Linked DNA regions of Endozoicomonas sp. GU-1. The main gene of each other region encodes a partner of the protein of the gene in region 4 in a complex. Links are inferred from orthologs where the notes say so. Each region holds a gene or a part of one and is shown on either strand. Other genes may lie near its edges. The genes, in order: dnaX, O3276_RS24355, dnaN and holA.

Region 1 (7,269 bases), 4.8 Mb from region 4 along the record:
CGACCACGGATTTTCTTTTCCACCTGCAGAAAATCCATCTCACCCTGCATAATACCAATCAGATACTCCAACCGGTCGCCCAGGTCGATGATCTCAAGCATTTTCTGCTTGTCTTCGATCTTCATGGGCATGTGTGCACTGATGGTATCCACCAGCTTGGCCGGGTCTTTGATACCGGATAATGAGCTAAGCACCTCATTCGGTACTTTCTTGCTCAATTGCACATACTGCTCAAACTGAGACATCACAGAACGAACCAACAGCTCACCTTCCCGGTCGCTGATCTGCTCTGACAGCTGCTCATGAACTTTCGCCTTAACCAGCCCATCGTCTTCATAGACCGAGTCAATCGTTACCCGAGTCTCACCTTCCACCAGAACCTTGACCGTTCCGTCTGGTAACTTCAGCAATTGCAGAATGCTGGCAACGGTGCCCACAGAAAACAGGTCTTCCACCTGAGGCTCATCGGTCTGGGCACTTTTCTGGGCTACCAGCAGAATTCTCTTGTCACCAGACATTGCCAGGTCCAGCGCCTGGATGGATTTTTCCCGGCCGACAAACAGCGGGATCACCATGTGCGGGTAGACCACCACATCACGGAGGGGCAACAAGGGCAATTCATAATGCTCTGATGGTTGCAGGGTATCTTTATTATCCATAGCTCAGCCCCTATATGTTCAATCTCAATAAAGCCTGCCATCCACCAGCCCGCTGGCTGGCTGAAAACTGGAAAATGAAAACCTGGCAGGCATTCAGGACACGATCTATTACGTGTTTGATCAATGGTCAGCCTACAGCAGAAATACCTGAAATACAGTCTCAGGCATCTGTAAAACCGGCCATGGTCTCTAAGATGGGGCTTTTCCGGCTAAATTACAATAGCCACGTCTTTTCGTCTCCTGAAAACGGCTAAGGGACGCTTCATCGGCACTCAAGTCCGGGATAAAGAATCTTGTAACATCAAGAACTTGCAAAAGAACTTCGTTCAGGTAACATAACAGTCATTCGGAAGAGACGTCGCATCGACTCTTCAGGAGAGTCGGAGCGTAGCGCAGCCTGGTAGCGCACCACAATGGGGTTGTGGGGGTCGGAGGTTCAAATCCTCTCGCTCCGACCAAATTTTTTCACCTATCTCTCAGATTTATCCACTACCTGTTTTACCCAAGCCTTCAAATCCGCCATCTTTTAGAAGATATCCAGCTGATCGGTTTCAGCCTCAATCTTCAGCGGATGCCATCCGGACAAGTCCTGAAAACTGTCATGAAAGCGCTTGGCCAGAACAGGAACCTCGCGATTACTTGGGCTATGCATAAAAAAGTAGGGTTGTTTTCCTGCTGATATCCATTCCCTCAACTTGTGCTGCCAGGGTATAAGATACTCTTCATCACAGGTCATATCCCCCAGGCCAATAAAACGAATCATTGGAAACTGTCCGGTAGCAATTTCATGCACGGGAAGACGGGGCTTTTTGGCCTGAGTCAGATTTCAACCTTCTTGCGGCCTGCCAGGGCATGGGCCAGGGTACCACCATCCACAAACTCAAGCTCACCACCCAGGGGAACACCATGGGCAATGCGAGTGGCCGTCACCCCAAGGGTTTTCAACTCCTCAGCAATATAGTGCGCCGTGGCCTCACCTTCCACCGTCGGGTTGGTTGCCAGGATGACCTCCTCTACCTGATTATCAGCCACCGTTTTCAACAGGTGTTCAATGCCAATATCTTCTGGCCCGATACCATCAATAGGCGACAAATGCCCCATTAACACAAAGTAACGCCCTGAAAAGCCACCGGCCTGCTCAAAGGCCATAACATCCGAAGGATTCTCGACAATACACAACAGTTTTTCATCCCTGCCGGGATTGGCACAAATCTGACAGACAGGTTCTTCTGTCAGGGTACGGCAATGCCCGCATCGCCCCACCCCTTCGGCAGCCTGTCTGAGAGCAGCCGACAAGCGCACAGCCCCGTCACGATCCCTTTCCAGCAGGTGCAACGCCATTCTCTGGGCCGAACGCGGCCCCACGCCTGGCAGACAGCGCAATGACTCCATCAATTCCCTGATCATGGGGCTGAACATAAACAAAACCTGATTAACAATGATATCGCTACCCGACACCCATTAGTTCTAGCAAGCGTGTCGGGCGTAAGGAGTTTAGAATGGCAGCTTTATACCGGCTGGAAGACCGAGCCCTGAGGTCAGCTCACCCATTTTTTCCTTGTTGTTCTCTTCTACTTTACGCACCGCATCATTAATAGCTGCAGCCACCAGATCTTCCAACATCTCCTTATCTTCCGCAAACAGACTTGGATCGATCTCCACCTTACGAACATCATAACGACCGGTCATGATGACCTTAACCAGCCCGGCACCGGCTTCACCAGTGACTACTGCATTGGCCAACTCCTCCTGGAGTTTCTCCATATCTTCCTGCATTTTCTGGGCCTGCTTCATCAGATTGCCCATACCACCTTTAAACATATTGACCTCTGCACAAAAACACCAAACAAGGACCACCGGAATTCACCGATCATCACGCCCGGGCTTTTTACTTGATAATATTACCAACTGGCTGAATCGAGTCATCCAGAACCATGGCCGAAAAGGTCTCAATCAACCCCTTTACCCTGGCATCGGAATAAATACTCTCTTTCGCTTCCTGGAGACGCTCGGCGATTTTCCGTTCGCGCCAGGCAGCAGGAGTTTCATTAACAATACGACCAGTGTCAATTGACAGTTTAACGGACTGCTCAAAATAATCACACAGCGCCTTTTCCACACGCTGACGATGGGTGTCGTTGTAGAGCGTGCTGCGCTGTTCATCAAGTCGTAACCGGACGACACCCTGTTCACTGTCAACAAACTCACAATGGGAACCAATGGTGCCTGTCACCCCTCCCAGGGGAAGGCCACGAAAAACCTGAACCCAGCTCACAACATCCATCTGCGTAAATGACACCCGGTCTTCTTTTGCCGGTAATTCCACCACTGCCCTGACCGGGGCTTCAGGGGCAACAACCGATGGCAGACTCAGTGACTGAGAGGCATCCGCTACAGTAGCGATTTCCTGAGAATCTCCGGACGACCAGTGTGCCTGCATATCATCCAGAGCACTGTCACGCTCATCATAAACAGGCGACTCAAAGGCAGCCTGGTCATAAGCTGACAGTGGAACGACCTCGGGGACTGGCGGTGTATCTTCACTGACCACTGCCCGGGAGGCTATTTCCTCTGCTGGTGTCTTGGGTGGCTCATCAGCAAAAACAGGAGGCTCAAAGGTATCCCTGAGGCCACCGCTCTGGACCGAAGGGTTTTCGTGCTCAACTGTTTCCTGAGCAGTTTCATGAATAACAGCAGGCGCATCAACTTGTTGGGCAGCAGGCTCAGGCTCCGGATCAGAAGCTCCTTCTTCATCAGACGTACTGTTGTGAGATGAAGAGCCTTCAGCCGATGAAGAGCCCTCAGCCGGTGAAGAGCCCTCAGCCAATGAAGAGCCCTCAGCCGATGAAAAGCTTTGCGCAGAAGAGGCAACACTGTTTGTCGGCGGCGGTGCAACCGCCATCACATCCTGTTTTGCACCAGAAATATCAAGCGGCCTGCCAGCCGCTGGCGCACCATCGGGCCGGAACGCCAGCATGCGCAACAAGGCCATTTCAAAACCACCACGGGGATCCGGCGCCAGGGGCAGATCTTTCTTGCCCACAAGACCAATCTGGTAATAAAGCTGCACATCCTCAGCCGTCATTGATGATGCCAGCGCTATAACCTGCTCACGATCACCCTGACTGTTATCAACGGCATCGGGCACAGCCTGGGCAATGGCCACCCGATGCAGCAGGGACAGCATATCATCCAGTACCGCCAGATAATCCGGCGAATGTCCTGCCAGGGATGACACCGAACCCAGGATATGGGCCGCATTGGCGGTCGCCAGCGCCATCACCATCTTCATCACCTGCCCCTGGTCAATGGTACCCAGCATCGCCCCCACCTCAGCCTCACTGACCCGCCCATTGCCAAAAGCAATGGCCTGATCGGTCAAACTGAGGGCATCACGCATACTGCCATCCGCAGCACGGGCCAGCTGCCACAGGGCCGCCACTTCGCAGGGAATCTGTTCCTGTCCGAGGATATTCTCCAGATGACCAACAATTCGCTCTGGCGTCATATTCTTCAGGCTGAACTGAAGACAGCGGGACAAAATAGTCACCGGCAACTTTTGAGGATCGGTGGTTGCCAGCAGGAATTTCACATGAGGAGGCGGCTCTTCCAGTGTTTTCAACAGCGCGTTAAAACTGTGCGCCGAGAGCATGTGTACCTCATCGATAAGGTACACCTTATAACGCCCACGGGTTGGTGCATACTGGACGTTATCTAACAGTTCCCGGGTATCTTCCACCTTGGTTCTGGAGGCCGCATCCACTTCAATAAGGTCCACAAACCGGCCATCATCAATCTCTTTACAGGCTGAACACTGGCCACAGGGGGTCGAGCTGACACCCTGCTCACAATTCAGACACCTGGCAAAAATACGGGCAATGGTGGTCTTACCCACACCCCGGGTACCGGTAAACAGGTAAGCATGGTGAAGACGATCCTGATCCAGGGCATTAACCAGCGCCTGAAGAACATGGGACTGCCCTACCAGCTCTTTGAAAGAACGGGGTCGCCATTTGCGTGCAAGAACCTGATAGCTCATTGAGTAGCGTCAATACCTGATATGGAAATTAAAGAGTATCTATGCTAACCAAGAAGCCTTGAAATTGCACGATCAGGAAGCGCTAGAGAGGTATTTGAAAGTGAGTTTGTGAGCGAGGGAAATCCGGAGAACCCGAAATAATGGAGGCGAACCCTGCCAGCCACACCCCGGCACATAATGTCACTACTACCGTTGCTCCCTTCCGGGCCTGGCGGGGTTCGTAGCTGATTATTGCGGGGGGACCGGCAAGGTCCACCATAAAGACCGGGGCATCGCGTCCCGATGCAGCGCATTCTGCATAAAACCCGACCTGACGTCAACTGCCAGCGCACATCTGGCCATCATTTTATTCACAATCAGGCCCGGTTTTTTCCGGCTGGTGAGCCCGGAAAAATATTATCATTGATTCACCAGCGCCAACACACCCAACACCGCAAACAACATCGCAGCCCCACGGCGAATCCATTGCAGTGGCAGCCTCTCTGCCAAATTCTCACCAAAGAAGACCACGGGCATATTGGCCAGCATCATGCCCAGCGTAGTGCCCGCAATCACCATGATCGTGGCAGAATATTCAGCCGCCAGAAGCACTGTCGCGACCTGGGTCTTATCGCCCATTTCGGCCACAAAAACAGGGCCAGTGTCGTTAGAAAAACGCCATAACCCGTCATTGGCCCATCCTTGTCATCCAACTTATCCGGGGTCAGGGTCCATACAGCAACTGCAAAAAAGGAAGCAGCAATCAGATATTGAAGAATATCGGGGGAAATCCAGGCAACCACCCAACTGCCAAACCAGACGGCAATGGCATGGTTCAACAGAGTCGCCAGCAAAATAGCCAGAGAGATCAGCCAGGGAGCGCGAAACCGCAACGCCAGCATCAGTGACAGTAGCTGGGTCTTGTCACCGATTTCAGCGAGAAAAACAACCAGTGCAGAAAGGGAAAAGGTTTCCATAACAAGTCCGGGCAGGCGATGAATGATTGGCTCTTTAACCGGATCGAAACCGGAATTGGTCAAGACTCTACTGAACCACAATATTGAACACAACAGACAGGAGAATACAGAAAACATTGTAAGCCGGTGCTGATATGGAACAAATCATGTGTTCTATATTTCTTACAAACCAGAAGACAGCCGTCAGACTCCATGCCATTATCGGAACAAGTAGATATCAAGGGTAACTACTTGTTTTTTTGCGGATAACAGTCTGTGGGTAGTTGATTTAATACCCCAGGCTGCTCAGTTATTACCGTTGACATGTTGTTTATCAGTTCATGGAGGCCCTCCATTTTCTCGCTATTCATTGTGCATGTATGATTATTCTCGGTTACCTTCCTGGATAATCGCTCAAGCTTTTTATACAGCACTTCGTCATTTCCTTTAATCAATTTTCTAAGATCTGCAATTGCATCCCGATTTTTTTTACATCCAAGAAAAGTAACACATTGCTTCTGGGATAATCGCTCAAGCTTTTCCTTTAACTCTTTTTTAACTCTTTGTTGCTTATCAGCAACAGTTTGGTTTCATAGTCGTGCCGGACAATATTGCGTTTCTCCATGGCCAGACCAATGGCTGAAGCTGTGCAAAATGACACAAAACCAATAGGAACAGCATTAGGGAGAGTCGATACCGCATAACATAAAAGTGAGCCAATTTGACCGCAAGTACATGAGGTTATTAATACCTCTTCGTTCAAAAAGTAGTCTTTTAGATGGCAGGACGGCGCACTTGGGCATGATGTAGACTGCACTATTCAATTCCTGTTGACCAGTATGGAAAATAAGTCATTAATGCCGGGTCAGCTCATATGAAAACGACTTTCTAAAGAAAAAATGCCAAATCAAAATTTTATAGACTTTTTTTCCAAAAAAAAGTTCAACACGTATCAACTGAAAGACCTATGATTCCCTGAAACATTTGTTTTTTCTGACAGCCATTATTTGACAGGTATTGAATAATGTTTACACCATCAACAATTTCACCACCAACAGCAACCGCACTGACAAACCAATTATCGAACGAATATTCAACAGAGTTTGATGGCAGCAAAACACAAGCAGTCAAGCCAGAAACCCGGGTAAAAATCAATGACGGGACATATACGACAACACCTGAGAAAAAATGCCTTGATGATTATGGAATAACGGTAAATTATGAGGCCGAAGGAAGCCAGCTCGGTTTCAGGTATTTTAACTCGATAATCGGTTCCAGAACGGATCAGGAAAAACACAACCGATTCATGTCTGAATTGCGATCAATCAATGAAGTGGATGTTGATGCACTTAAATGTGTCGCAACAGAAAAGCACGATGGCATTAATACCACCATTAAAGTCGACAGGAATGGCAACGTTTGTTTATACAAAAGACTGACCAAGGTACATAACAAAAGCGATCCTTTGGCAGGGCTTATCGAGAATAAATACACTGAAGATATTTTTGCTGTTAATCGCTGGATGAATAAAAATAACATCGATACTGTCTTCCTCCGCTGTGAAATGGTGGGCTTTAATATTCAAAACAGGCAGAATTACGGCTTGAGTCATCACTTGATTGCATTTGCCTTGGAT
Region 2 (7,349 bases), 740 kb from region 4 along the record:
CGGCTCTTGCTCAGGCCGGAGGTCATAACACGCAGAATGGAGAAGCGATCCACCATTGGGTTAACCCAGCCCAGGAACAGACGCTCGTCACTCTCTTCCAAAACGGAAACCTGATTATGGTAACGTCCCAGGTAAGCAAATGGACCGTTGGCTGTGCGACCGCCAAATACCGATCCAGAAATAATACGGTTGGTGGCAGGCTTCAGTTCACCGGCAGTGATTTCATCGGTAGAGGCACCCAGGCGGGTACGAACCAGGCGTGGCTTGTCAACCTGAGGCCCTGCCAGAGAGACAACACGATCCGTGAACAGCTTACCAGTGGTAAACAGTTTACCGACGGCAATAACATCCTGATAACCCACCTGCCAAACCGTTTTGGTGGCAGAAACCGGGTCCAGAAAGTGGATATGGGTACCTGGCAGGCCGGCGGGATGGGGGCCAGCAAACTCTTCGCTGTTGGCAATGCCCGCAGGAATGTTGGCACCCGGAGCCTTGCACAGGAAAATCTTGCCGCCACTGAGTTTACCCAGGATATTGATACCCTGTTCAAACGCCTCGGCCTGCTCCCTGATCACCACTTCCGGATTGGCAGCCAGCGGGTGAGTATCAATCGCCGTGATAAAGATGGACACCGGGCGGGTTCCCAATACGGGTACCTTGCTGAACGGACGGGTGCGCAGGGCAGTCCAGAGACCGGATTCATTCAGCAGCGCTTCCACCTGTTCAGCGGTCAGACCCGCCAGTTCTTCAGGTTTGAAGGCCGTGAAGGTCTCTTCTTCTTCCTGGCCATCGACATCGATCACCACGGATTGCAACACCCGTTTTTCACCACGGTTAATTGCTGAAACTGTACCGCCAGCCAATGCTGTGTACCGGATACCCGGTGTCTTTTTATCGGTAAAGAGCAGTTGCCCTTTCTTAACTCGATCTCCCACAGCAACCGCCATCGTAGGCTTCATACCTACATAATCAAAGCCAATCACGGCAACAGAGCGCACTGCCCTGCCTGCCGAGATACTTTGTTCAGGCGATCCTGAGATCGGGAGATCCAGCCCCTGTTTGATTTTGATCATACCTTTCGCCTAATCAATCAAGTTGAGGTCAGGAGTAACCCGTCTCTCCGGTGACCTGGAACTGTCGTAACGAATTAAGGAAGCAATGCTCATTGAGTCTTCCCTGACGAAAAACACAAAAAAACAAAGCTCCCGGTAACCAGAACACTGGCCGGGGCACTGCACACTATGGTCAGTAAACAACTTGAGAAAGGGGGAGCAAACACGCCGGGCAAGGCAAAACCCTGAGGCCGAAAGCATCAGGGTCAGGCAGCAGAAGCTGATAGCAACCCCCCTTTTTCAAGGTTACTGCTGCGCAGTTTTATTCCCGGAAAGCAATCTGGCAATCCGATCAGACACAGAAAAAACTCCGCTGAAAATCAGCCGAATTCTGATGGGCATCCAGATGGACAAGCATCGTAACTGTAGAACTTGTGTTCTTTATAATTAGCCGAAGCATGATCGGAAATTCCGTATCTGAGCCTAAATCCGCAACATCACCGATGAAAATGGTGACGCAATTATAAAGAGACTGGAGGTGATATGCCATACTGGCAGGGAGGATATTTTTACCAATACCTATAAGAAATAACCAACAAATACCCTAATCGCCAGAGTTTTTCTCGCTCTTCCCTGGCAGAGAAAACAGCGAGAAATCCCGGCCAACTCACCCTTCGATCATGCAAAACCTGATAAATAATTTTTCCTTTATAGTATTAAATTACACGACTATGGAATAACAATCAGCTTGCCCGGCTAAACAGCCGATAGAAATTGTCAGACGTTTTTTCTCCAAGCTCCTCAGGTGTCACTCCTTTCAGCTCAGCAATAAATCGTGCCACGTCAGCAACGAACCTTGGCTCATTCGACTTGCCCCGATGGGGGACCGGTGCCAGATAGGGAGAGTCTGTTTCAATCAGCAAACGATCCATAGGTAAATAGTCAACCACCGCCCGCAACGCAGAGGCATTGCGAAAGGTCACAATACCCGATATGGAAATGTAGTAATTCAGGTCCAATGCCGCTTTTGCCATCTCAAGAGACTCGGTAAAGCAGTGCAGTACCCCGGCAGACTCTCTGGAACCGTATTCACGGAGAAAGTCCAGAGTATCTTCCCGGGCATCGCGGGTATGCACCACCACCGGCAACGCCAGTTCTGCGGCCAGTTCAAGATGGTTAATAAAGGACTGCCGCTGAACCGCCTGAGCCCCTTCGGTGGTGGCGTAGTAGTAATCAAGCCCTGTTTCACCGATAGCAACCACTTTTTTATGGTTGGCCAGTGAGCGCACGGCGTCGATATCAGGCACAACCTCCTTGCAGTCCAGGGGATGAACGCCAACCGAGGCATAGACATCCTCATAGCGCTCCGCCAGTGATACTACTTCCGGACCATTGGCCAGATCGATGCCAATACAGAGCATACGATCCACACCCGCCGCCCTGGCTGCCTCTACTGCAAGGTCAAGATTCCCCTCATAAGCACTCAAATCAAGACGATCGAGATGACAATGGGAGTCAATAAACATTCTTCTCTCCTGAAAGCTCAACCATGACAAGGTTGAACTTTTCAATTCACCTCAGTTTGTCAAGCCTTACGTCAATACAAAAAAAACCACTGCGGCGATGCTGAAGCGATGACAAAAGCAACTTCGCGGCCCAGCATACGTTTTTTCCTGTTAAAGCATCAGAGCATTAGAATATCATAAACCCACTTCTGCTTTTCCCACGTTTTTTTAGGCAAGACTGAATTGTGAAAGTTAACTCCACATTATTGATTCTGCTGCTGATGATCATGTTTCCACAGATTGTCGAAACGATCTATAGCCCGGCGCTGGGATCTATTGTCGATGCTTTTTCAGTGAGCTCGGTCCAGGCCGCCCAGACTCTCTCTGTTTATTTTTCTTCTTTCGCAATAGGTGTTGCGGTTTGGGGCATCATTGCTGATAAATGGGGCAGAAGACCTTCAATGTTAGCCGGCCTATTGATTTATGGATTGGCAACTTGCATAGCAATGTTAACCGATAGTTTCACCATATTAATGTTTGCAAGAGCGATGAGTGCTTTTGGCATTGCTGTTGGTTCGGTGATCACACAAACCATGTTGCGGGATCTCTACACCGGAGTCGAACTGGGTAAAGTTTTCAGCCTTATCAGTATGGGAATTGCACTAAGTCGGATTATCGGCATGCTTTTTGGCGGGCAACTTACTCAAATGGGCGGTTATCAGTACGTTTTTGCTGCTTTGTCTTTTTCCGCATTCCTGTTATTTGTGCTGAATAGTGCGAAACTTCCCGAAACACGACCAGAAAGAGTAAAATCGGTAAACCTTGTGTTGCTTGCCAGGCGTCTCTATTCCGATTCACATATATGGCACTCAGCACTGCTGGTAGCACTATACAATGTTGCTCTGTTTTCTTATTACCAGCTTGGCAGCTTCACGTTTCATCAACTTGGCCGCAGTGTTGAGGAATTTGGCCACAGTGGTTTAATCCTGAGTATTGGAACCTTGCTGGGCAGCTACTTAAATAAAAGACTGCTGGAGAGAGATATTAGTCAGCATAAATTATTATGGCTGGCTAATGGCTTTCTTCTATTCGGTGCATTGGGTGTATACCTTTTAATTTCCACTATCTGGTTCCTGATACCAATGCTGCTGGTCGTCATGGCTTTTGGGATTGCCATGCCTAACGTTATAAGCTCAGCACTACAGCAATATCAGGATAATCTCGGTAGCGCTGGAGCACTTTTTGGCTTACTGTATTATCTGATCATCGGCAGTGGTTTGATGCTGGCAGGCATTGTTCAGGATCTTGGTCTGGTTTTGCCAGGAGTCGCTATCTTAATTTCGCTGGTGATGCTATCTCAAAGCCGAAGTTATTTTCATACATAATTGTGGCCGAAAGCGAATCGGCCATAAGCATTAATGAATCAAACAGGCTCTTGTAAAACGGGGCGGATCATAATAAGCCGCCTGCGTAAGACTACTCACAATGTGTTGGTATGGCGGTCCGAAGACAAGGCACCGGCGATATGCTTCTCAATTTTACTGCGGACACTGTCAGTCGGATCATTAAATTGAATACCGATCCCTGCCTGTCGGCCACCCTGGGCTCCCATTGGCGTCACCCAAACCACCTTCCCCGGCACAGGAATCTTCTCCGGCTCATCCATCAGCGTCAGACGAATAAACACGTCATCTCCGAGGTTGTAATGTTTGTGGGTTGGCACAAACAGTCCGCCGCCACTGATAAACGGCATATACGCTTCATAGAGTGATGCCGTGTCCCGTATGGTCAGAGACATCAGTCCCTGCATCCCTTTCCCCATGACAACCCTCTCCTTTTTTCCTGAATTCAAATTCTGAACGGGTTTGAAACCCGATTTATATCACCAGCTCAAGATAATCGCTGAACACACCTTCCATCAACATCTGACTGTTCAGGTTAGCGCCCTCAAGCAACTGCTGTCGCTGTTGCATGATCTTATCGCGCAATACCAGCAGATCAGCCGCTGCCACTTTGTTAGCCATATAGTCCAGCATTCTCATCAAATCACGATTCCGAACACAGCTTTCATCGGCCGCCAGTTTCAGTTTTACAGCATCATCCAGCCAGCTGCCCATCCAGGCCAGCAGTTCAACCAGGTTACCCGTATGCCACTCTTTCGCCATTTCTACAGGAGTCAGATTCCCCCGAAACAGTTCAGGCATAGCATTAAACAAACGTCCTCGAACTGCCAGCGTATCATGATCAAACATTGCCCTGGCGGTCATGGGCGAACCTGATGAAAGGGTCAACAACTGATCCACCACCAGAGGATCGGCAATATGATCCGATAACCAGGCTTTTGCCTGCGCAGTATCCGGCACAGTAAAAGACACCATCTGACAACGGCTGCGGATGGTCGGCAACATATCTCCGGAGCGGGCACTGACCAGAATAAAGAGAGTATCACCGCCGGGCTCTTCCAGACTTTTCAGCAATGCATTGGCGGCATTAACATTCATCGCTTCCGCCGGGTTAATAACGATGACCCTGCGCCCCCCCTGCTGAGCGGTTTTACGGGCAAACTCATTGACCTGACGAACCTGGTCAATCTTGATTGGCTTGCCTGTCGCCTCAGGCTGAACCACCAGCAGGTCAGGATGAGTTCCCGCCTTTACCAGCTCACAGCTCTTGCAATGACCACAGGCGTACTCACCACTGTTTTGATGACAAAGCACACGAGTGGCCAAAGCCCTGGCAAAATAACCCTTACCAACCCCAGGCACCCCCTTCAACAACAGGGCATGGGAAAGCAGGCCTGCCTGCATTCGCTGAACCAGTGGTTGCCACTGAGCCCCGTGCCAGGGTAACGGCTTTGACAAGAAGTGACCCACCATATCAGTTGATTCAGAACTCAATTAATCCAACCCTTATCCTTGGCCGTGGAGCTATTAACTCCCAAGCCGACGCTGCAAAGCCTTGATGATATGTGCTTCAACTTCTGGAATCGACTGACTGCCATCAATAACAACGTACTGATCAGGAAAACGCTCAGCCCTTGCCAGATAGACAGTGCGAACGCGGTGAAAGAACTCGATCGCTTCCTGCTCAATCCGATCCAGAGCCCCACCCTGCTCAATAGCCCGACCTTTCGCCCTTGCCAGGCCAAGTTCCGGCTCAATATCCAGAAGCAACGTCATATCGGGCCGGCGATCTCCCTGCACCAGCTGCTCCAGTACCGCGATACGCTGCTCATCGATACCACGACCACCACCCTGATAGGCATAAGTTGCATCGGTAAACCGGTCACAAACCACCACCTTGCCCTCAGCCAGTGCAGGTTCGACACGCTGACTGAGATTCTGGCTGCGCGCGGCAAAGACCATCAACAGTTCGGTAGTATCTGTCACCGTCTCTTGGTGTTCGGCCAGCACCAGGTTTCTCAGCTGTTCAGCCAATGGCGTGCCACCTGGCTCCCGGGTTTCTACAACATCATGGCCATTAGCCTTTAACCATTGCAGAACAACCCCTTTGGCGGTGGTTTTACCGGCACCTTCACAGCCTTCAATCGTCAGAAAAAAACCCATCAATCTCTCAATTTCATTAGTATTGCTATTGCACCGTAGAACGATAATCTTTCCGCCGTTCCGTAATCTGATACTTCCTGACGGCTCGATTGTGCTCAGCCAGCGTTTTGGAAAAGTGGTGAGTACCATCGCCACGGGCAACAAAATAAAGCGTTTCGCCATTGGACGGATTCAGTGCCGCCTGAATGGCCTCACGTCCAACCGTCGCTATCGGGGTTGGCGGCAGACCATGAATCACATAGGTGTTATAGGCGGTACGTTCCCGCAGCATACGACGATTCAATTCACCCTGGTAACGATCACCCATACCGTAGATAACGGTCGGATCGGTCTGCAGTCGCATCCTTTTTTCCAGACGTCGGATAAAAACACCGGCAATATCAGGCCGTTCTGATGGCACACCTGTCTCTTTCTCAATAATCGACGCCATAATCAAGGCTTCGTAGGGGGGATGTATACGGCAGGTTTTCGGCCTTTTGATCCCACTCATCCGCAAGCACGGATTGCAGCCTTTGATGGGCTCTTTGCAGAATTGACGCCACCGGCGTCCCCGCTTCAAAGCTGTAGGTATCCGCATAGAACAACCCTTCCAGGTTATCGGTCTGCGGCACATCCCCGGGCAACGCCCCCATCACCGCAGGCAGTTTGTTCAGCTCTACCGGAGCGGTCAGTTTCGGGTGGCTATTCAAGTCTGTGAGCAACTCTTTTAATGTCCAGCCTTCCACCAGGGTCGCGCTGAAGTAATGAACATCGCCAGTAACAAACTTGTGCAACAGCTGCCGATAGGTGGTACCGGGAGCAATCAGGTATTCCCCGGCATGAAGGTCCGCAGCAACCCCCTTGACCCGGGCAAAGACCTTAAACATATCAGGATATTGAATCAGCCGGTCTGCCGCCAGTCGCTGCACCACACGTCCCAGCGAGTCGCCCGTAACAATGACGAACCCGGCTTCACTGGTTACCGGCACCTGCTGATCACCATACCAGCGCAGACCATACCAGCCAGCTACAAGACCTGCCAGGACCAGAAACAGAGCCAACAGCAAACCACCGAACAGGGTCAGCAGCAACTTCCTAAGCATTGAATTCTTCCAGTACACAATCTCGAATTTGGACAGTCAGTGGGCCAATCTCCCACTCCCTTCCCTCGTATTCAATCACAGGCCAGACACCGTTGACACTGTTGCAGAGAAAGACTTCCGCAACATCCAGCCCCCGGGGTACGG
Region 3 (7,267 bases), 1.3 Mb from region 4 along the record:
CGTATTGAAGATCTGGTCAGCGGCAATCGCGTCTTCAATGGTGACCTTCAGCATTCTGCGGACATCCGGATCCATGGTGGTTTCCCGCAACTGTTCCGGATTCATCTCACCCAGCCCCTTATAGCGCTGGATATAGTGTCGTTTGGTGGATTCGCTCATCAGCCATTCCAGAGCTTCTTCAAAGGACGATACATCCTTTTTGCGCTCCCCTTTCTGAATAAAGGCACCTTCTTCGATAAGCCCCTGCAGTTTATTACCGAGAGAAACCATCTTTCCGTAGTTGGCAGAAGAGAAGAAGTCAGCATTCCAGCGATAGTGACTATCAATACCGTGGGCAATAACCGTTACCTTGGGCAGCCAGACATTGAGCTCCCGGTCTTCCTCTACAGAGAAAGTCATGGTACTACCTGCGGCTTTCAGTTTATCAATTCTTTCACTCAGCTGGGCTACCCAGGACTCCATTGTGCTCTTGTCAGCCAGACTCTCTGCTGTGACTTCTGGCATGTAGATCATTTCACGAAGCACTGCAACTGGATAAATACGAGACAGCTTATCAGCCAACTTATGGACACCTCTGAACTCTTTTACCAGGCTTTCAAGTGGCTGGTCACTGATCCCTGGTGCATTATCGTTAACATGCAGGCTGGCATTTTCAAGTGCAGATTGAGTCAGATAAGCATCCAATGCAACATCATCTTTCAGGTATTGCTCCTGTTTGCCACGCTTAACCTTGTACAATGGCGGCTGGGCAATGTAGATGTAGCCATTCTCAATCAGCTCAGGCATCTGACGGAAGAAGAAGGTCAACAGCAGTGTACGGATGTGCGATCCATCCACATCCGCATCGGTCATGATAATGATGTTATGGTAGCGGAGTTTTTCAATATTGAACTCCGTACGACCAATGCCACACCCCAGGGCTGTAATCAGGGTTCCGACTTCCTGGGAGGAGAGCATCTTGTCAAAGCGGGCTTTCTCAACATTCAGGATCTTACCCTTAAGCGGCAGGATCGCCTGAGTCTTCCGGTAACGCCCCTGCTTGGCTGACCCACCCGCTGAGTCACCCTCCACGATGAAGAGTTCAGACAGCGCCGGGTCTTTCTCCTGGCAGTCCGCCAGTTTGCCGGGCAAGCCGGCAATGTCCAGGGCACCTTTACGGCGGGTCATTTCACGGGCCTTGCGGGCCGCTTCACGGGCCCTGGCAGCATCCAGCATCTTACCGACAACCGCTTTGGCTTCCTGGGGGTTTTCTACCAGGTAGTCCGCCAGGTATTTGCCCATCTCCTGCTCTACCGCGGTTTTTACCTCGGAGGACACCAGCTTGTCTTTGGTCTGGGAAGAGAATTTAGGGTCCGGCACTTTGACAGAGATGATTGCCGTCAGACCTTCCCGGGCATCATCACCGGAGGTGGCCACCTTGGCCGTCTTCTGGAAACCTTCCCGTTCGATATAGCCATTCAGGCTTCGGGTCAGCGCCGCACGGAAGCCCGCCAGGTGTGTTCCACCATCGCGCTGGGGGATGTTATTGGTAAAGCAGAATACCCCTTCCTGGAAGCTGTCATTCCACTGCATGGCCACTTCCACACCAATACCGTCTTCCCGGGTCATGTCAAAGTGGAAGACTTTATTGATGGTGGTTTTATTCTGGTTCAGATGTTCCACAAAGGCCTTCAGACCACCATCGTATTTGAAGTCATCAACCTTGCCGGTGCGCTCATCCGTCAGCTGGATATAGACCCCCGAATTCAGGAACGAAAGTTCACGCAGGCGCTTGGCCAGAATGTCATAACTGAACTGAATATTTGAGAAGGTCTCCGGGGAAGGAATAAAGTGCAGTTCCGTCCCGGTAACGTCCGTTTCACCAATCACCTTTAACGGCTCTTCCGGAACCCCTTGATGGTACACCTGCTGATGAACCTTACCATGGCGGCGGATGGTCAGTTTCAGCTGGCTGGACAAGGCATTAACCACTGACACACCCACACCGTGCAAACCGCCGGAAACCTTATAGGTGTTGTCATCAAATTTACCACCGGCATGAAGCACCGTCATGATGACTTCAGCGGCAGAAACGCCCTCTTCCTCATGAATATCCACAGGGATACCACGGCCATTATCCTTAACCGTGATGGACTCATCCGGGTGAATAATGACCGAAATCTTGTCACAGTGACCCGCCAGCGCCTCATCGATGGAGTTATCAACCACCTCAAACACCATGTGGTGCAGACCGGTACCATCATCGGTATCACCAATGTACATCCCCGGGCGCTTGCGGACAGCATCCAGGCCCTTGAGGACCTTAATATTGGATGCGTCGTAGTTTTGTTCACTCATGCTCTATCTCCAAAGACTCAGCCCGGCGAATACTTTGCTGACCAGGGTTCTCATGTGATGTAACAGTAACCTGCCCATGTTTCACGTGAAACATTTTCAATTCCGTTTCAGGCAACCAGCAATGTTCCAGTGCCTCCTTCTCAACACAGGTGATGAAGGTCTGGCAGTTCATTTTTTGAAACAATCGACAAAGCTTCTGTCGATTAGGGGTATCCAGTTCTGATGGCAGGTCATCGACCAGGAAGATGCACTGTTTGTCTTGCAGCTCTTTGTATAGAAAGCCCTGAGCAAGTTTCAGTGCACAGACCACCAGTTTTAATTGACCTCGTGAGAGGATATCAACCGCACTGCCTTTGCCCATCCGAATCCTTAAATCTGCCCGTTGCGGCCCGGCATGGGTATAGCCCGATTGGACATCTCGTGCCAGTCCGCTACTGAGTACTTCATGCAGCTCTCTCTCCCTATCCCAGCCTCGGTAATATTGGATAGAAAGATTATCCAGATCGGCCAATTCCGAAAGCACCTCATTGAAGACGGGCGTCAGTCTCTCGATATAGTCGCCGCGTAACACGTCGATGGCATTGGCCGCTTTGGCAAACTCTATGTTCCACGAAGTCAATTCAGAACCGTTTATTCTACCATGACGGAGCAGACTGTTCCGCTGTTTCAGTGCCTTCTGCATGCGTTTCCATAGCGGGAAAAAGTCATGATGTTTCACGTGAAACACGCCCCAATCAATAAAGTTCCTTCGCAGCTTTGGGGAGCCTTCAAGCAAACGGAAGGTGTCCGGATTAATCACCTGTAAGGGCAGTAACCTGGCCAGCTCAGAAGTGGACTTCAGGTTCTCTCCGGACACCCGTATCTGCAGTGTTTCATCCCGCAGGTTTCTGGAAACACCTACCGGTATGGATCCCGATGACACACCGATTCGACCAAACACCGTACAGACCTCGGCATCACGATTGATCACCGGTTTAATTCGGGAGGTCCGAAACGATCGGGCAACCCCGAGAAGATGTATGGCCTCAAGCACGCTGGTTTTACCACTGCCATTGAGCCCGTAGAGCACGTTTACAGAAGGGGAAGGGGTAAGCGAAACAGAGGAGAGGTTTCTAATATCGGTTATGGAGAGCTGTTGAATCATATTCTGTTTATTTCCGAACCTGAGTAGCCCGGAAGCCGGATCAGGGCGAGTGTCTGATGCCACCACATCAGACACTGACTACTTCTGCCGACAGGCTGTTACAGCCTCATAGGCATAACAACATAGGTGGAGTCACCAGACTCAGACTCCTCAAGCAGCGCACTGCTGTTCGGGTCGGAGAGGGTCATCTTGATGGCCTCACCAGACAACACAGAAAGCACATCCAACAGGTAGCTGACGTTAAACCCGATCTCCATGGAGTCACCATGATAAGCCAGGCTCAACTCTTCTTCGGCTTCTTCCTGCTCCGGGTTGTTAGCCATTACCTTAAGCTGGCCATCGGAAAGAATCAGGCGGATACCCCGGTATTTCTCATTGGACAGAATAGACGCACGCTGGAATGTCTGACGCAGTTCCTGGCGATCACCAATAATGATCTTGTTGCCGCCTTTCGGGATTACGCGCTCATAGTCTGGGAATTTGCCGTCCACCAGTTTGGAGGTGAACATAAAGTCGCCGGTTTTGGCTCTGATATGATTCGCTCCCAGGGTAATATGAACGCTCTCTTCCCCTTCGGTGAGCAGACGTGCCATCTCAAGAATACCTTTACGGGGCACGATGACCTGATGCTTGTCCTGCTGGTTGATATCGGCTTCCACGCTGCACATGGCCAGACGATGACCATCGGTAGCCACCGCACGAAGACAGTTCTGGCTGACTTCCAGCAGCATGCCGTTCAGGTAGTAACGGACATCCTGCTGGGCCATGGCAAAGCCGGTACGGTCAATCAGGCGACGAAGACGTGACTGACCAATGGTAAAGGATACCGATCCGGCCTCCTCTTCAATACTGGGAAACTCATTGGCTGGCAGCGTGGAGAGGGTAAACCGGGACCGGCCAGCCTTGACCTTGACCTTCAGATCATCCTGATGCACTTCAATCAGAGTGTTTTCAGGCAGGGACTTACAGATATCCATCAGCTTTCTGGCCGGTACCGTAATCTCTCCGACTTGGGCAACATCTTCCAGAGCGACACGGCCAACCAGTTCGACTTCCAGGTCAGTACCGGTTAACGAGAGCTGGTTTCCATCGACTACCATCAACACATTGGACAATACCGGCAGCGTCTGTCTGCGCTCAACCACACCTGCAACCAGCTGAAGTGGCTTAAGCAATGCTTCCCGATTAATGGTAAATTTCATCGCTTTCCTTTCTCTTGATATAAAAAGGTATTCACCTTTTTATGAGGTTGAATAAGGTGGAATTAACTTGTCAGTGAGCGCAACAGGTTTTTGTAATCGCTTTTGATCTCGTTATCCACTTCGACCAGTTCTTTTACTTTACGGCAAGCGTGAAGAACGGTGGTATGATCACGTCCGCCGTAGGCATCACCAATCTCGGGTAAACTATGACTGGTCAACTCTTTAGAGAGAGCCATGGCGATTTGCCTTGGCCTTGCCACAGAACGGCTGCGACGCTTGGAAAGAATATCCGCCACTTTGATCTTGTAGTACTCGGCAACCGTCCTCTGGATATTATCTATACTGACCTGTTTGTCCTGTAAAGCCAACAGGTCTTTCAGGGACTCGCGGATCAGATCAATATCAATACGGCGCCCCATAAAGTGCGCACTGGCGATCACCCGCTTCAGGGCACCTTCGAGTTCACGCACATTGGAACGGATTCTCTGGGCAATAAAGAAGGCGGCTTCAGGGGGCAGTTCTACTTTCTGCTGTTCTGCCTTTTTCATCAGAATGGCAACGCGGGTTTCCAGTTCGGGCGGCTCCACAGCTACCGTTAAACCCCAGCCAAATCGGGACTTCAGCCGCTCTTCAACGCCGCTGATCTCCTTTGGGTATCGGTCACAGGTCAGAATCATCTGCTGACCACCTTCCAGCAACGCATTGAAGGTGTGGAAAAACTCTTCCTGTGAGCGCTCTTTACCGGCAAAGAACTGGATATCATCAATCAGCAGCGCATCAACAGAACGATAGTACTTTTTAAAATCATTAATGGCATTCAGCTGCAGTGCCTTCACCATATCCGCAACAAAACGCTCGGAGTGTAAATAAACCACTCTGGCATTACGGTTCTGCTTGACCAGGAAGTTACCCACCGCATGCATCAAGTGAGTTTTACCCAGACCAACACCGCCGTACAAGAACAGCGGGTTGTAGGAAGCACCGGGGTTTTCTGCCACCTGTCGAGCGGCCGCCAGGGCCAGCTGGTTTGATTTACCCTCAACAAAGGTTTCAAAAGTGAAACCAGTGTTCAGCGAACTGTGATGCTTGATAGACCCTTCCACTTCAACCTGCCGCACCGGGACAGGCTCTTCAGACGTAGCACTCACCGACTCTTTCAGTGGGTTAACCTTGATCTGGGCGGACTCCTCTGTCTGCCTGCTGTCATCTTCCTGAAAACCGGAGTCTGATACCAGATCCGGCTCCGGGGTATTGTCCTGCGCAACCGTTAAAGCCGACACCAGCTCATGGGTAACCACGGAACGCTCAATAGCGGCGTGTTTCAGCGGGTTCTCAATGGGTTTCTCAGAAACGGTCACCGTTGCCGCAGGCTGAATCTCTCTGGGTGGCACTTCCCTGAGCTGAGGCTCTCTTGGCCGTGCAGATCGCTTGCTCAGTGAGGGGGGCCGACGATTGGACACCGCCAACGCAACGGCTGGAGAGTCCCCATCGGACAGTTCATCCAGAATCTCTTCGATTCTTGGCAAAAACTTCTCTTTCACCCAGTCGGCAACGAACCGGTTGGGAGCCAGTAAGCACAAATCGTGTTCGTCCCCCATCACTTTCAGAGGGCGAATCCAGGTATTGAATTGCTGAGAAGACAGCTCATCCTGCAGGATATCGATACATTTTTGCCACAGCTCAAGGGGCACAGGCACTCTCCTACTCTCCTACTCTCCCGCTCTCCCACCCATCTCCGGATATAGATAAGGATCAGGATCAGGATTTGATACGGGTATCACTGAAGCCGGTCAGACAGCCTGCTGAAGACCTTCAGGTATGAAATAACGATTGGATAGACAAAAGAGAATTGTATCCTTTCTGGCAAAAGTTATCCACACCTGCAAAACAAGACAAGAGATCATCCGCCATGAACAATATCCTTATATTTCAATGAGTTGAAAATAAAACCGGCATAATGCGGAGGAAAATATTGCTTGCTACTCCCTGTGGGTAGGTCCGTTTATGAATAGCAATAAACCTTATGATTTTCCTGTGGGTAAATTGAATAACAAGCAATCTGTGGATAACACTCATAGTTATCCACAAGTCATCAAGACCAAAACAACAACATACCTCCGGGATTTCTACAAAAAAGCACACATCCTCAAAGGCAGACGATAACTGGCATAAACTGAGTTATCCACAGAAAAACCCTGCCTAAATAATTACATTAAAATCAAAAACACATCACATAAGAGATAACTTATCTATTTATATATCTATGAATCACGGCCTGGTGATTAACATTATTTGATCTTTTGTACTAACTTGAACAGGGTGTTTAACAAGGTCATACCAACAAAATAAAATTCATTCATTATGTTAGATCCGCTATCAAGGCTGACGGCTGTGCTGGAGGCACAAATGCCCATGGCCAATAATGAGGCCACAGGGCACTTGGCTAGTCAGGGTGCTTTCGGGCGATGTGTGAAGGATGCCAGTCAAACAGAAAAGAAGCTGCCCGAGCAGTCTGTGGCCAATATAAACTCGACTGCCCGGGAAGGTAGGGATGGGCTCAGGCAGATCTCAAAGGGAACCGCTT
Region 4 (7,363 bases):
GCGGTTGAACTTTATACTTTTAGACCACGGCAATAACGTTAAGTTCGGTAATGATGCTTTAAACAAAAAGCTACGATTTACTGGTAGGCTTCAGAGGGCTACTCACTTAAGATGTGTTTCCTGAAACTACGGCCTTCGCAATGCTTGCTTGATATTCAAAAAAAGTGGTTGGTCAACCACTTATGGTAAGGTGCTGGCTATTGCTCTTATGCCTCTGAGTAATAGCCGCTTTCCCGTCCCTACTGTTCTGTGGACGAGAGCAGGGTAGAATATTCGCTGTTTTACATGGGTATTTGTCACTAATGACTGAACATCCGATAGCCAGCGGCATTGAGTGCCGTCTGACTGAAGGGATGACTGCGGCAGGAATTCAGCTTTAACACTATGTTTATTGATCAATACTGTACCTCTCTGGCAGACAACCGCTTTTCCTTTACGCGCGAACAGGCCAGCCAGTTTGCGAAGCGCATTGCCAATGATTTTAACCCTTTGCATGATGTGGATAACTCCCGCTTCTGCGTTCCGGGTGATCTGCTATTTGCCAAAATACTGCTGAGTGAAGGCCTGTATAGCGATATGCGTGTCACTTTCAATGGTATGGTCACCGACGGTGTTGAGCTGGAAATCTGTACCAACGATAAAGGACATAAGAGCATTTATGATCTTTCCGGCAAGCTGTATCTGGATATTGAGCGTCACGGAGCCAGCAGTCACGATACGTTGATGATTGAGCAGCTGGTGCGCAGTTATGTGGCTTTCTCCGGTGAGAACTTCCCTAATGTCTTTGTGCCGCTGATGAAATCCCATGGGGTTATGATTAATACCGTCAAACCGCTGGTCATCTACGACAGTATGACCCTGAAAATGGCACGTGTTGACCTGGTAAACCCGCATCTGGAAGCAGCAGGCGCGACTCTGGACGTTAATGGCAAGCGCGGTAAGGTAACGCTTAACTTTGTTTACCGTGAAAATGGCGATGTGGTGGGGATGGGGGAGAAAACCATGATTCTCTCCGGTTTGCGGCCCTATGACCAGGAAGCCATTGATATCATGATTGAAAAACACAGCGCCCGGCAGCACCAGTTTGCCGGCTGAGCGTTTTTTTAATGGCCACTTTTCAATGATTACGTCTTATTTTCTGTGATGACTTTGAAGCGTGGATTCGATTCCGGTTTTTCCAGTGGTATTGCCACATAGTCAGACAAATCGCCTGAATTTTGATATTCTAACTGGCCGCCATTGGATGGCGATGAAAACCCCGTCAGCAATGGAGTGCATTGGCTTTCTAAAAAGTTACCGTGTACAGACAGAAGCAAGAATAAAACCATTTGCCATTGACCGTTAGTAGAGGGACTGTTTCATGCCAGCCTATCGCTCCAGAACATCCACCCATGGCCGTAATATGGCCGGAGCCCGTGCGCTATGGCGGGCAACAGGTATGAACGATGGGGATTTCAACAAACCCATTATTGCTGTCGCTAACTCATTTACCCAGTTTGTGCCTGGCCATGTTCATTTGCAGGACATGGGGCAACTGGTTTGCCGTGAAATTGAGCAGCATGGTGGTGTGGCGAAAGAGTTCAACACCATTGCCGTGGATGATGGCATCGCCATGGGGCACGATGGCATGCTCTATTCCCTGCCCAGCCGGGACATCATCGCTGACTCCGTCGAATATATGGTCAATGCCCACACAGCCGATGCGCTGGTCTGTATTTCCAACTGTGACAAAATCACCCCGGGCATGTTGATGGCGGCCATGCGCCTGAACATTCCGGTGGTTTTTGTGTCAGGTGGGCCAATGGAAGCGGGTAAAACCAAACTGTCACAACATGGGCTTGACCTGGTTGATGCCATGGTGATCGCCGCTTCAGATGCCGATGATGAAACCGTTGCCGAGTATGAGCGTTCAGCCTGTCCAACCTGTGGTTCCTGCTCAGGGATGTTTACCGCCAACTCCATGAATTGTCTGACGGAAGCGCTGGGTCTTTCCCTGCCGGGCAATGGTTCCATGCTGGCTACTCACGCTGACCGTGAGCAGCTGTTTCTGGAAGCCGCTCGCCGTATTGTTGACATCACCCGGCGTTATTATGAACACGACGATGAGAGTGTACTGCCCAGATCCATCGCCAGTTTCAAGGCGTTTGAAAATGCCATGAGTCTGGACATCGCCATGGGTGGATCGACCAATACCATCCTGCATCTGCTGGCAGCTGCCCAGGAAGGTGGCATACCTTTCGATATGCGTAATATTGACGAGTTATCCCGTCGGATTCCCCAGTTATGCAAAGTGGCACCCAACACCCCGAAATACCATATGGAAGATGTTCACCGGGCGGGTGGGGTGATGGGTATCCTTGGTGAGCTGGATCGTGCTGGATTATTGCACAATGATATTCCCATGGTGCACAGCGCCACCGTCAGTCAAGCCCTGTCCCGTTGGGATATTATCCAAACCCGTGATGAGTCGGTAACAACGTTCTTCAAGGCTGGTCCTGCCGGTATTCGTACGACAAAAGCCTTCAGTCAGGATTATCGCTGGGAGACACTGGATGATGACCGGGCAGCAGGCTGTATTCGCTCACTGGAACATGCCTTCAGTACTGAGGGGGGGCTTGCAGTGCTTTATGGCAACATTGCCGCCGATGGCTGTGTCGTCAAAACCTCCGGTGTTGATGATGATAACCTGGTCTTCGAAGGTCCGGCCCATATCTGTGAAAGTCAGGAGGACGCGGTCAACGCTATTCTGGAAGACCGGGTGCAGCCGGGAGAGGTGGTGATTGTTCGCTACGAAGGACCAAAAGGTGGGCCGGGTATGCAGGAAATGCTCTACCCCACCAGTTATCTGAAATCGAAAGGGCTGGGTAAGGCCTGTGCGCTGCTGACGGATGGACGCTTTTCCGGGGGGGACTTCCGGACTCTCCATTGGTCATGCTTCTCCTGAGGCCGCATCCGGTGGTGCCATTGGTCTGGTGGAAAATGGGGATATCATTCGGATAGATATTCCCAACCGAAGCATTAATGTCCAGTTGACCGAAGACCAGCTGGCCGTAAGACGCGCAGCCATGGAGGCCCGGGGGAAAGCTGCCTGGCAGCCGGTTAAGCCCAGGCCAAGAAGGGTCTCCACGGCGCTTAAAGCTTATGCCCGTATGGTCACCAGTGCCGATAAGGGTGCTGTTCGGGATTTGAGCCTTTTTGACTGATCACTGAGTCAGAAAAATAGGATTCCATCTGGTTAACTACTTACATACACAGAATACGAAGAGCCACCAGAATCAGCAGGATGCCACACAGCCGGTTGATCAGCGTGGCTCTTTTTCGTAGCGCTGGCAGCACTTTGCCATGGCCTGCTACTACTTCTATGTGTCGTGATGTTGTATTGGCTGCGAAGTATAGTGCTTTGCCAGCAGTCTTTTAATTAACTTTGCTGGTTCTGTCCGGTTTGGCAAGGACATCCCTGGCTTTTTCCAGCGCGGCATACTCATCAATAAACCAGCCGACACAGCGTTCAGTGCTAATCGGCACACCTGATTCATTAATGGGCTGATAAACGATCCACCACCGCTCTTCTGGCCGGGGGTCGTTGTATACAAAGACATATTTCATATCGCCCCGGTCAGTAATGGAGACCATTACCTTATCGTAGGGGGTATGCGGACACACGTCTTCCATCAAAAACACATAAGTAGGCCTGCCCTGATTGAACTCAATGTACTGAAACTCCTTTATCCGGCGAAAGGTCGCAAGCGCCTTTTCGATGTCCGAATTCATCAGGTAGCCGGGAATATTGTTGTTATCCCACCAGAATTTGCCGTCCAGTGATGGCTTTTTAACAAGAAAAGATCTGTTCATACTGCATAGTCCCTTAAACATTGTTTTAACTTTTAGACCGTTCGTACCAGATTAGGTTCCATGTCATGTTCGCCGACAGGGTTCAGGGCAGGTTATTGATGAATGAGTCAGTTGATGACCGGAATGGGGGGTAAACCTGCCAGATTCAGGGTCAGGGTCAGCAGTTTATCCCAGGCGTTACCTTTCTCTAACCCTTTGATACAACGATCAATCTTTCCTGTATCCAGCAGCATCTGACGCAGGTTTCGCTCGCTGCTCCGGCGAATGGCCTTTTCCAGCAGTGATGACCTGCGCTTGAGCATAAATGGCACAAACCCCAGCGCTTTAGCGGATTGTTCAATGGCCAGATCCCTTGCCATGCCCCGGGATAGCTGTCGGCTCAGATGGCTAAGCAGGCGTATCTCCCTGGCCAGAGCCCAGAGAATGATCGGAGGCTCAATGCCCTCACCTTTCAGAATGCCCAGGATGCGCACACACTGTTTGATATTGCCTTCCAGGGCGCTGTCCAGCAGTTGGAACACATCATATCGGGCGCTGTCCGACACCGCTTCTCGCACGGTTGCTTCATCAATGGTTTTGTCCCTGGCCAGAAGCTTGAGCTTTTCCAGTTCCTGGGATGCCGCCAGAAGATTCCCTTCCACACGCTCGGCAATCAGGCTCAGGGCATCCGGGGTTGCCCGGTAGCCATCCACTTTAAGCTGTTGAGCGAGCCAGCCTGGTAGCTGTCCGGATTCGATTGGCCAGATGGGAATAAATACTCCGGCCTGTTCCAGCGCCTTGAACCATTTTGATTTTTGCAGGGTATTGTCCAGACGATCCGTGATCATCAGTAGCAGATTGTCCGGTGAGGGGTGGCTGAGGTATTCCAGCAGCGCCTTACTGCCTGCATCTCCGGGCTTGCCATTGGGTATTCGCAGTTCAAGAATCTGCTTCTGGGCAAACAGCGACAGGCTGTTGGCCGTGCTGAGAAAGTCCCCCCCAGTCAAAGCCGTTTTCAATATGATAAACATGGCGCTCGGAAAACCCTGCGTTCCTGGCATATTGGCGGATCTGATCACAGCACCGGGCAACCTGAAGCGGTTCATCACCACTGACGATGTAGACAGGTACCAGTTGTTTCTTAAGCTGTGCGCCCAGTTGGTCAATACGAAGCTTCAAGGCAGAGGGTTCCGGTTGGATTCAATGCTTTCCATCTGGGCTTGCGCCGCAGCCCTGGCTTGTTCAGCGGCCGCTGACAGCTCAGCCTCAGACAGGCTGTGAATCCGGCGCAGGGTTGTGGCAACCAGCTCCTGCTGTAGCTCAGAAAGGATAACTCCTTGTTCGGATTCCGCCGCATTCGGCGCATCCTGGCTCAGGGTGATGTAGCGTTCACGGGTTAACTGAACCGGAGCGCCCAGAGGCAGGCCAGAGGCGGTTTGTAACTGATAGACCACCTGCATGGTAATTCTCTGCTCAAAATAGCCGGCACTGGCAACGGTCTGCTGGTCGGTGTCACGTTCAACGCGGATGATGTTGATGCGCCATGGAGCCACCTCGCTGATATTGATGCCACTGCGTTCCATGGCTCTGGAGAGGGAGCGTATATAGACAGGATCATTGCCGGTGATGGACAGTTGGCTGACTTCACTGGCAGTACTCATTGCGCCTCTCAGATGGAAGCCACAGGCCGTTAACAGGCTGGTTAACAGCAGCAAAGTCAGCGTGCTCACTGAACGAAAGGGGTAGGTCATGATCGCTCCAGCAATGATGCTTCAAGTGTCCAAATTCGACCTGTAATTCTACCATGACGGCGGTAGGCAGAAAAAAGAAAATTATTGCGATTGTGGGCCGCTTACTGATGGAAGTCAGCATAAATTCAGTGGCAATCAGGACATTTATATTCAAGCCTGCTACTGATATGCCGCTTTTTTATACAAAGAAAAATAAGAATATTGTTCTTATTTATTGGATTCTGGAGCCAAAGAGACATGCCTCGAAAAATTGAAGGTGGCATGAGGCCTCCCTTGCAGCCTCATCCACCAAAAAATCCTAAGCCAAGGAAAGATGACTTTGCTGGGCAATCTGTGGCTAAGGTGGCAGGGCAATTTTACGTCAGCCCAAAAAAAGGTGAGACGCTAACAGGGAAAGCCCCAACACCTCTTGTGCAACGAAACGCGCTCTCCTTTGAGATTGATAACCTGCAACCAGCAGCACCGATTACTTTTACAGGTGCCACCATCGATCCAGAGTACAACTATCCGATCGTACCCCAAAAAGATTTGTATAAGAGCAGGAAGTTAGGCACGGGAGAATTTGGTGTTGTGATTCTTATGGTTCACAGGTATACCAGTCAGAACCTTGCCCTTAAAATAGTGGCTGATGATGATGAGCGCAGACTGGAATGTGCACAATTGATAAAAATTCAGCGTGCAGTCGCAAGAACAGGCGGGAACTCAGAGAATATTGTCAACCTCATTGCCCTGAGTCGAGGAAGATCAAATAAAAAATACGCCCTTTTAGAGTACGGAGGTAAGGATTTACGTGAGTCGTTAAAAGAGGGTGTTCGTTTCAAAGGTGTAGAGCTGAAAGAGGCTTTTTTTCAGGTGGTTAATGGGGTCAGTACGCTATTCCAGGCCGGTTATCAGCATCATGACATAAAGCCTGCAAATATTTTGATTAATGATGAAGGCAAGGTAAAAATCTGTGATTTCGTGTTAGCAGAACCACTTGGCGGAAGTGTTCAGGTCCTTAGTGGAACCTCCTGGTATAAGCCACCGGAAAAACTATATAGACTGGATGATCAGAAGAATGACAGGGCCGACTCTTGGTCCCTGGGTTGTACGTTCGCGGAAATGCGTCTGGGTTACTCGGTAATGCCAGTAGGTGATGACATGCCCTTTAATGAGGCTGTGAAAGCAATAAAATCATTGAGAAGACAGACATGGGAGGAGCTTTTGGAAAAAGAAGGTCAGGAAGCTGCTGACCTATTCTTGTCATTAACGGAACTGGACCCTGCGGACCGGTTATCCCCCACTGAAGCACTGTCTCACCCTTACTTTGCCACCTTGCGTTGATCTAGTGCTTTGTTGATATTTTTTTAAGAATCCCTTATCAATGAAGCAGAGCCATTGCCTGGTCAGTATTTGTATGGCCAGGAGAATGAATGGTTATTCATAATCCAGCTCTTCATTCTGTATATTTTTCAGTACGCTCATGGTCCAGGCATCCGGGTCAAACACGCCGCAATGAATGCGGCGTGTTTATCGGGTTTTAGCCGGTGTTGCGATTAAGCCAGGTCAAAGCGATCAGCATTCATCACCTTGGTCCAGGCGGCGACAAAGTCACGAACGAATTTTTCCTGATTATCATCCTGGGCGTACACTTCTGCGTAAGCTCGCAGAATTGAGTTGGAACCAAATACCAGGTCAACACGGGTAGCGGTCCACTTCACGGTATCGGTCTTGCGATCGCGGATCTCATAGAGACCATCAGCGGTCGGTTTCCATGTGTAGTTCATATCCACCAGGTTAAC

The links.
Region 1: the proteins of holA (region 4) and dnaX are in contact, whole or in part, in a cryo-EM structure (PDB 8GIZ), measured with the Escherichia coli proteins. The link is inferred for Endozoicomonas sp. GU-1 from one-to-one orthologs.
Region 2: the proteins of holA (region 4) and O3276_RS24355 are in contact, whole or in part, in a cryo-EM structure (PDB 8GIZ), measured with the Escherichia coli proteins. The link is inferred for Endozoicomonas sp. GU-1 from one-to-one orthologs.
Region 3: the proteins of holA (region 4) and dnaN are in contact, whole or in part, in a cryo-EM structure (PDB 8GIZ), measured with the Escherichia coli proteins. The link is inferred for Endozoicomonas sp. GU-1 from one-to-one orthologs.

What each region holds. Positions count from the first base shown.
Region 1 is NZ_CP114771.1:247,408-254,676, reverse strand. The notes cover bases 2,124-5,017. They hold dnaX (DNA polymerase III subunit gamma/tau), read right to left. Parts: upstream 4,699-5,017; coding sequence 2,548-4,698; downstream 2,124-2,547. Other genes in these bases: O3276_RS01175 (YbaB/EbfC family nucleoid-associated protein), read right to left, coding at 2,154-2,480. In the rest of the region: lon (endopeptidase La), read right to left, coding at 1-659; O3276_RS01185 (DUF72 domain-containing protein), read right to left, coding at 1,186-1,482; recombination mediator RecR, read right to left, coding at 1,479-2,078; O3276_RS25600 (TMEM165/GDT1 family protein), read right to left, coding at 5,098-5,316; O3276_RS25595 (TMEM165/GDT1 family protein), read right to left, coding at 5,250-5,717; O3276_RS01150 (RNA ligase family protein), read left to right, coding at 6,658-7,269. UniProt on the Escherichia coli protein: Part of the beta sliding clamp loading complex, which hydrolyzes ATP to load the beta clamp onto primed DNA to form the DNA replication pre-initiation complex.
Region 2 is NZ_CP114771.1:5,793,973-5,801,321, reverse strand. Bases 3,427-6,400 are described here. They hold O3276_RS24355 (DNA polymerase III subunit delta'), read right to left. Parts: upstream 5,419-6,400; coding sequence 4,435-5,418; downstream 3,427-4,434. Other genes in these bases: mltG (endolytic transglycosylase MltG), read right to left, coding at 6,149-6,400; tmk (dTMP kinase), read right to left, coding at 5,488-6,123; O3276_RS24360 (PilZ domain-containing protein), read right to left, coding at 4,038-4,379; O3276_RS24365 (multidrug effflux MFS transporter), read left to right, coding at 3,427-3,942. Also shown: O3276_RS24375 (Na(+)-translocating NADH-quinone reductase subunit A), read right to left, coding at 1-1,073; O3276_RS24370 (TatD family hydrolase), read right to left, coding at 1,796-2,578; more of O3276_RS24365, read left to right, coding at 2,803-3,426; more of mltG, read right to left, coding at 6,401-6,553; O3276_RS24340 (endolytic transglycosylase MltG), read right to left, coding at 6,537-7,205; pabC (aminodeoxychorismate lyase), read right to left, coding at 7,198-7,349. UniProt on the Escherichia coli protein: Part of the beta sliding clamp loading complex, which hydrolyzes ATP to load the beta clamp onto primed DNA to form the DNA replication pre-initiation complex.
Region 3 is NZ_CP114771.1:3,731,816-3,739,082, reverse strand. What follows is about bases 2,632-5,523. They hold dnaN (DNA polymerase III subunit beta), read right to left. Parts: upstream 4,684-5,523; coding sequence 3,580-4,683; downstream 2,632-3,579. Other genes in these bases: dnaA (chromosomal replication initiator protein DnaA), read right to left, coding at 4,746-5,523; recF (DNA replication/repair protein RecF), read right to left, coding at 2,632-3,556. Also shown: gyrB (DNA topoisomerase (ATP-hydrolyzing) subunit B), read right to left, coding at 1-2,337; more of recF, read right to left, coding at 2,330-2,631; more of dnaA, read right to left, coding at 5,524-6,380. UniProt on the Escherichia coli protein: Confers DNA tethering and processivity to DNA polymerases and other proteins. Acts as a clamp, forming a ring around DNA (a reaction catalyzed by the clamp-loading complex) which diffuses in an ATP-independent manner freely and bidirectionally along dsDNA.
Region 4 is NZ_CP114771.1:5,051,986-5,059,348, forward strand. Bases 2,900-5,887 are described here. They hold holA (DNA polymerase III subunit delta), read right to left. Parts: upstream 4,839-5,887; coding sequence 3,960-4,838; downstream 2,900-3,959. Other genes in these bases: O3276_RS21125 (hypothetical protein), read right to left, coding at 3,415-3,852; O3276_RS21135 (hypothetical protein), read right to left, coding at 4,771-5,010; O3276_RS21140 (LPS-assembly lipoprotein LptE), read right to left, coding at 5,007-5,582; O3276_RS21145 (protein kinase domain-containing protein), read left to right, coding at 5,820-5,887. Outside these bases: O3276_RS21115 (DUF3581 family protein), read left to right, coding at 385-1,095; more of O3276_RS21145, read left to right, coding at 5,888-6,905. UniProt on the Escherichia coli protein: Part of the beta sliding clamp loading complex, which hydrolyzes ATP to load the beta clamp onto primed DNA to form the DNA replication pre-initiation complex.